2 linked regions of the Hyalangium gracile genome follow. The protein of the gene in region 2 interacts with the protein of the main gene of each other region in a pairwise test. Links are inferred from orthologs where the notes say so. Each region holds a gene or a part of one and is shown on either strand. Other genes may lie near its edges.

Region 1 (3,256 bases), on a different replicon or contig from region 2:
AGCTTCCAGGACGACGACGGCTGCCCGGACCCGGACAACGACAACGACACCCTGGCGGACGCCAGCGACAAGTGCCCCAACGAGCCGGAGACGAAGAACGCCTTCGAGGACGAGGACGGCTGCCCGGACCAGGCGCCGCCGCCGCCGCCCGTGGACACCGACGGAGACCTCCTCACGGACGACAAGGACCGCTGCCCACAGGAGGCCGAGGACAAGGACGGCTTCCAGGACGAGGACGGCTGCCCGGACCCGGACAACGACCGGGACGGCGTGGCGGACGCGGACGACAAGTGCGCCAACGAGCCGGAGACGATCAACGGCGTGAAGGACGAGGACGGCTGCCCGGACAAGGGCAAGGTGAAGGTGCTCGTCCAGGGCGAGAAGATCGTCATCACCGAGACGATCTTCTTCGCCAACAGCAAGGCCACCATCCTCCCCAAGTCCTTCCCGCTGCTGAAGCAGGTGGCGCAGGTGCTCAAGGCCAACACGCAGATCGAGAAGCTCCGCATCGAGGGCCACACGGACGACAAGGGTGACGACGGGGCCAACCTGGTCCTCTCCCGCACCCGCGCCGAGGCCGTGCGCGATCGCCTCGCCCTCGAGGGTGTCGATGCAGCCCGGCTGGAGGCGGTGGGTTACGGCGAGGCCAGGCCGATTGCCCCCAACAAGACCGCCAAGGGCCGCGAGAAGAACCGCCGCGTGGAGTTCAACGTCGTCAAGATGAGGGCCCAGGAGGTGGAGGTCGTCCAGCCCTGAGCCTCACCGGGCGGCATGTCAGACCCCTGATCGACACTGCCGCTCGTGACCGTCCTGCGGTCCGCGCCTCGGGGTGGATCTCCGGAGCGCGACCGCCAGGGCGGTCATGCGGTGCCGCGTGAGCGCGGGACAAAATCCGGATCGCGAGTCAAGGTCCGACAAGGCCACATCCCGCGACACGGAATGGATGTTCAGGCCGCCGCGTAAGTGCCTGTCAGGACTTGGGGGAACCGAGGCCTGCTACAGGCAGGTAGCGGAATACTTGCCAAAGATCTCGACTTGCTGATGATGGGTGACCTTGGGGACTCGCACCAAAAGGTGCGTGAGTTCCGCTGAAAGGATCACCATGGACCAGTTCGAGCAGAACAAGCAGGCCGCGAAGATCCGTGTTGTCGGCGTGGGTGGAGCCGGCTGCAACGCGGTGAACACGATGATCCTGGCCAAGCTGGAACGGGTCGACTTCATTGCTGCGAACACCGACGTGCAGGCGCTCGCCGCCAACAAGTCTCCGACGCGGCTGCAGCTCGGACAGACGCTGACCAAGGGCCTGGGCGCGGGCGCCAACCCGGAGATGGGCCGCGAGGCGGCGCTCGAGTCCAAGGAGCAGATCGCCGCGGTGCTCGAGGGCGCGGACATGGTGTTCGTCACCGCGGGCATGGGCGGTGGCACCGGCACGGGCGCCGCGCCCATCATCGCGGACATCGCCAAGAGCCTGGGCTGCCTCACGGTGGGCGTGGTGACCAAGCCCTTCCTCTTCGAGGGCAACAAGCGCCGCAAGCAGGCCGAGCAGGGCCTGGTGGAGCTCAAGGCCGCGGTGGACACGCTCATCACCATCCCCAACCAGCGGCTGCTCACCCTGAGCACCGAGCCCATGCCGCTGCTGGAGACCTTCAAGCGCGCCGACGAGGTGCTCCTCAACGCCGTGCAGGGCATCTCGGACCTCATCCAGTACCACGGCTACATCAACGTGGACTTCGCGGACGTGAAGACCATCATGAGCGACAAGGGCCTGGCGCTCATGGGCACCGGCCGCGCCTCGGGCACCTCGCGCGCCCTGTCCGCCATGCAGCAGGCCATCTCCAGCCCGCTGCTGGAGGACATCTCCATCGACGGCGCCACGGGCCTGCTCATCAACATCACCGGCGGCCGGGACATGACGCTGCAGGAAGTCAACGAGGCCCTCACGCTGGTGCACGACGCGGCCGACAGCGAGGCGGAGATCATCTTCGGCTCGCTCATCGACGAGCAGATCCAGGACGAGGTGAAGATCACCATCATCGCCACCGGCTTCGTGCACCGCGACACCCGGCAGCCCCAGCGCGTGGTGGCGGTGCCGGCCACCCCGGTGCCGCTCGTCAGCCGCCCCGCGCCGTCGGTGCTGTCCGCCGCCCGCGAGGAGGTGGCCAGCCTGGTGCCCTCCAAGGCCGGTGCGCGCGCCATGTCCTCCACGGAGAACAAGGCGGTGACGACTCCGCCGCGCACCGCGGTGGTGAAGGACGCGGCGCTGCCCCTGGACGAGGATCAGTTCGACATCCCCACCTTCCTGCGCCGGCAGGGCCAGACCGAGATGCCCTGAGCGGGCCCGCGGGGCCCCAGGCCCCGCTGAAGCACCCGAGGCACCTCTCGCCATCGCGCGTGAGGTGCCTCGTTCTGTCTCGACAGGGCTGGAGGCGTGGGCTCAGCCGCGGGGGAGGCGGGCCACGCTGGCCCCGTCCCGGCCGGACAGCGCGTCGCTGCGCGCCAGCAGGGTGTCCAGCTCCGCATACACCTCTTCCACGCGCTCCGGGATGCGCGGAGGAGGCGTCACACCCTCACCGGCGAGCAGCTCCACGAGCGTGTTGACGCGCTGCAGCATCTGGCGCGCCTTCAGGAGGGCGCGGCCCGTCCGGGTGCCCTCGGGGGAGAAGAGGGTGCCGCCCTGGTAGAGGGTCTCCAGCGCCAGTCGATTGGCCGCCAGCCGATCCGAGAGCCGGGCGCGGTAGAGGTCCAGCCTCCGCTCACGCCGAGCTCCCTGCAGATCCACCACCGTCCCCGGGCTCGTGTCGTTCCGCTTCAAGGTGCAGGCAAGGTACGCCAGGGCCGCGAACGATCGCAACGGTGTGACGTGGTTGTGGAAACCTGTACGGTCCTGTGGCGAGCCCTCGGCTGGCAGCTTGTCAGTCCAGGGGGCGGGGATTAGGTTGGCCGCCCTCCCGAGCCAGGGTGCCAGCCATGTTCAAGAAGCTGCTCATCGCCAACCGGGGTGAGATCTCCCGCCGCATCGGAGCGGTGGCCCGTGCCATGGGGATCTCCACCGTCGCCGTCTATTCGGACGCGGATGCGGACCTGCCCTTCGTCAAGGAGGCGGACGAGGCCGTGCGCCTGGGGCCCGCGCCGGCCAAGGACAGCTACCTCAACATCCCCGCCATCCTCGAGGCGGCGAAGAAGACGGGCGCCCAGGCGGTGCACCCGGGCTACGGCTTCGTGTCGGAGAACGCCGAGTTCGCCCGGGCCTGCACGG
Region 2 (3,101 bases):
GGGCTGTGGGCTGGCGGACAGCGCAAGCTGCCGGCCGGGGCGCCGGATCGAGCAGCCGGGAACACCGTGCCATTGGACCGGTGGGTAGGCATGCCCGGCCCTCGGACGATTCCTAATGTCCGAGTGTGCTAGCGAGATTCCTTCTCTACGGGTGTGCGGGCTGGGTGCTCGAGGTGTGCTTCACCGGGACGAGCGCGGCGATCTTCCAGAAGGACTCCCACGGGACGGCCAAGACGTACCTGTGGATGCACCCCATCTACGGGGCCACGGCCCTGGGGCTGGAGTTCCTGCATGACCGGCTGCGCTTCCTGCCCCGGGCCGTGCGAGCGCTTGCCTACACGGCCGTCATCTTCGGGGCCGAGTACACCACCGGCTGGCTGCTGCGCCGGGCGCTCGGCCGCTGTCCATGGGACTACAGTCAGCGGGGGTGGAGCGTGAAGGGGCTCGTCCGCCTGGATTACTTCCCCTTCTGGTACGGGGCGGCGCTGCTGTTCGAGCCGGCCCGCGAGGCGCTCCTGAGCGTCACCAGCGAGGCCCTGCGCCAGACGCCCGAGTTCCGCCACGCCGTCCGGGACGGCCAGGTGCTGCCGCCCCCCCATGCCGGCCCCGTGGAGTTGGAGGCGGGGGCTACCGGGGCGACGTTCCAGGGGGCCCTGGCGGCCGAGAAGCAGGAGGAGGCGCAGCAGGAGCTCCCCCTGGGAGCGGACGCCCTCCCCTCGCCGGTAGGCTGAAAAGCTCTTCCCTGGCTGATTGCCTTCCAGCCCACGGTCTTTTCTAGAGGTGGGTTTTCTTCCCGCACCGCTCGCCACGTAGTAGTACCTTCACGATTCGCGGTGTTTGGTTCACCTGGGGAAATTCCGCAGGACTCCCGAAAGTTTCCGCCCCCGTATGTTCGACTGGCTCCACACCCTCTTCTCGCGTGACCTGGCAATCGACCTGGGCACGGCGAACACGCTCATCTACATCCGCGGACAGGGCATCGTCTCGAACGAACCCTCCGTGGTGGCCGTCCAGCAGGACGCTCGTGGCGGCAAGAAGGTGCTCGCGGTGGGCAAGGAGGCCAAGGAGATGCTCGGGAGGACCCCGGGCAACATCGTGGCCATCCGTCCGATGAAGGACGGAGTCATCGCGGACTTCGAAATTACCGCGGCGATGCTGCGCTACTTCATCCAGAGCGCGCACAACCGCCGCACGCTCGTCAACCCGCGCATCATCATCGGCATCCCCTCGGGCATCACCGAGGTGGAGCGGCGCGCGGTGCGCGAGGCGGCGGCCAACGCGGGCGCCCGCGAGGTGTACCTCATCGAACAGCCCATGGCCGCGGCGATTGGCGCGGGGCTGCCGGTGACGGAGCCCAGCGGGAACATGATCGTCGACATCGGCGGCGGCACCTCGGACGTGGCCGTCATCAGCCTGGCCGGCATCGTGTTCGCCAAGAGCGTGCGCATCGGCGGCGACAAGCTGGACGAGGCGATCATCCAGTACGTCAAGCGCAAGTACAACCTGCTCATCGGCGAGCGCACGGCCGAGGCCATCAAGATGGGCATCGGCACGGCGTACCCGACCGACGAAGTGATGACCATGGAGATCAAGGGACGCGATCTCGTGGCGGGCGTGCCGCGCACGCTGACGGTGAGCAGCGACGAGGTGCGTGACGCGCTGGCCGAGCCGGTGAACGGCATCGTCGAGGCGGTGAAGCTGACGCTGGAGCGCACGCCGCCGGAATTGGCCGGTGACATCGCCGACCGCGGCATCGTGCTGGCCGGTGGCGGCGCGCTGCTGAAGAACCTGGACACGCTGCTGCGCGAGGAGACGGGCCTGCCGGTGTTCCTGGCGGAGGATCCGCTCTCGGCGGTGGTGATTGGCGCGGGCAAGGCGCTGGAGTCCCTGGACATCCTGCGCCAGGTCACCCAGCCGGGCTGAGCGCCCTCACGGCGCGGGCCAGGGCCGGGGGATGCGATTCCCCGGCGCCGGGGGCGCGGACACTGCGTCTGCACGCCTGGACGGAGTGTTCTGGATGACCTGGATGTGGAGGCGGTGAGAGGGCGCGGGCGCGGTGAAGGCGGGCGTCTGGGTGCTCTCGAGCCAGGCGGAGTCGTCGGAGCCGGCATCGAGCGCGCGGCGGGCCATGCCACCCAGCATGTCGGTCCAGCGGGCGTAGGCCTGCTCCACGAAGCGGTTGTAGTTTATCTCGCGGGCGCGAACGAGGTAGGCGGCGGCCTGCAGGCCCGGCGGCAGCAGAGGGAAGTCCGGCTTCACCGTGCCTTCGCGCACGTAGGTGTCCAGCGCGTCGCGGGCGCCCATCAGCGTGAGGCTCGAGCCGAAGAGGCGGTCCGCGGCCTGCGCCTCTCCGCGACGTGAGAGCTCCAGGGCGAGCACCGCGGCGGTCTCCACATCCAGGCGGAGCAGCACCTTCTCGGAGGCCGCGATGGCGCGCTGCACGGCCTTGTCCATGTCCTTCAGGACGGCCCGGGTGAGCGCGAGGGCGTCATGGGCCGCGGGGTCCTTGACCGCCTTCATGTCTTGGTCTGTGACGTTTCCCTCTCCGGTGAGGAGGGACAGGAGCGCCATGCGCTCCGGAGAGTCCTTGATGGCGGAGGGGATGAGATCGCGCGCGACGTACTGGGTGCCTCGGGGTCCCGCCACATGGGCCAGGCGGCCAGCGAGGACGGTGTAGTCCCAGGTGACGTGGCGGGGGTCCTCCGCGAACCTGCGCACCTCCAGGGAAGCCTCCGGCACCTGCTTCAGGAAGAGCATGGCGCGCACGCGCAGCTCCAGGTCCGCCAGCGACTCGGGAGCCTTGACGAGCGCCCGGTCGAACAGCTCCAGCGCCTCCTGGGGATAGCCGTCGGAGAGGCGGAGGCGGCCCTGCGCACGCATCGCCTCGGGGGACTCGGGGAAGCGCCGCAGCACGTCCGCATGGGCGTCGCGCTGCTGCTCCGGCGGAACGACCCGGGCGGCGAGGAGCGCTCGCTCGACGGAGCCCGGCGCCTTCTCGGCCAGGGCGCTGTAGAGCTTGAACGCCTCCGAGCGCTTGCCCAGGGCGATGAAGAGGTCCTGGGCCAGCAGGTGGATGGAGGGCTCGTCATGGAACCGCTGCG

The links.
Region 1: the proteins of KY572_RS30110 (region 2) and ftsZ interact in binary tests that used the Escherichia coli proteins (3 or more experiments, as listed by UniProt). The link is inferred for Hyalangium gracile from one-to-one orthologs.

The regions. Positions count from the first base shown.
Region 1 is NZ_JAHXBG010000012.1:55,926-59,181, forward strand. Bases 274-3,217 are described here. They hold ftsZ (cell division protein FtsZ), read left to right. Parts: upstream 274-1,102; coding sequence 1,103-2,332; downstream 2,333-3,217. Other genes in these bases: KY572_RS24330 (Ig-like domain-containing protein), read left to right, coding at 274-756; KY572_RS24340 (hypothetical protein), read right to left, coding at 2,435-2,812; KY572_RS24345 (acetyl-CoA carboxylase biotin carboxylase subunit), read left to right, coding at 2,968-3,217. In the rest of the region: more of KY572_RS24330, read left to right, coding at 1-273; more of KY572_RS24345, read left to right, coding at 3,218-3,256. UniProt on the Escherichia coli protein: Essential cell division protein that forms a contractile ring structure (Z ring) at the future cell division site. The regulation of the ring assembly controls the timing and the location of cell division.
Region 2 is NZ_JAHXBG010000017.1:55,357-58,457, reverse strand. Bases 117-2,905 are described here. They hold KY572_RS30110 (rod shape-determining protein), read left to right. Parts: upstream 117-888; coding sequence 889-1,923; downstream 1,924-2,905. Other genes in these bases: KY572_RS30105 (tetratricopeptide repeat protein), read right to left, coding at 1,930-2,905; KY572_RS30115 (putative ABC transporter permease), read left to right, coding at 126-731. In the rest of the region: more of KY572_RS30105, read right to left, coding at 2,906-3,101. UniProt on the Escherichia coli protein: Forms membrane-associated dynamic filaments that are essential for cell shape determination. Acts by regulating cell wall synthesis and cell elongation, and thus cell shape.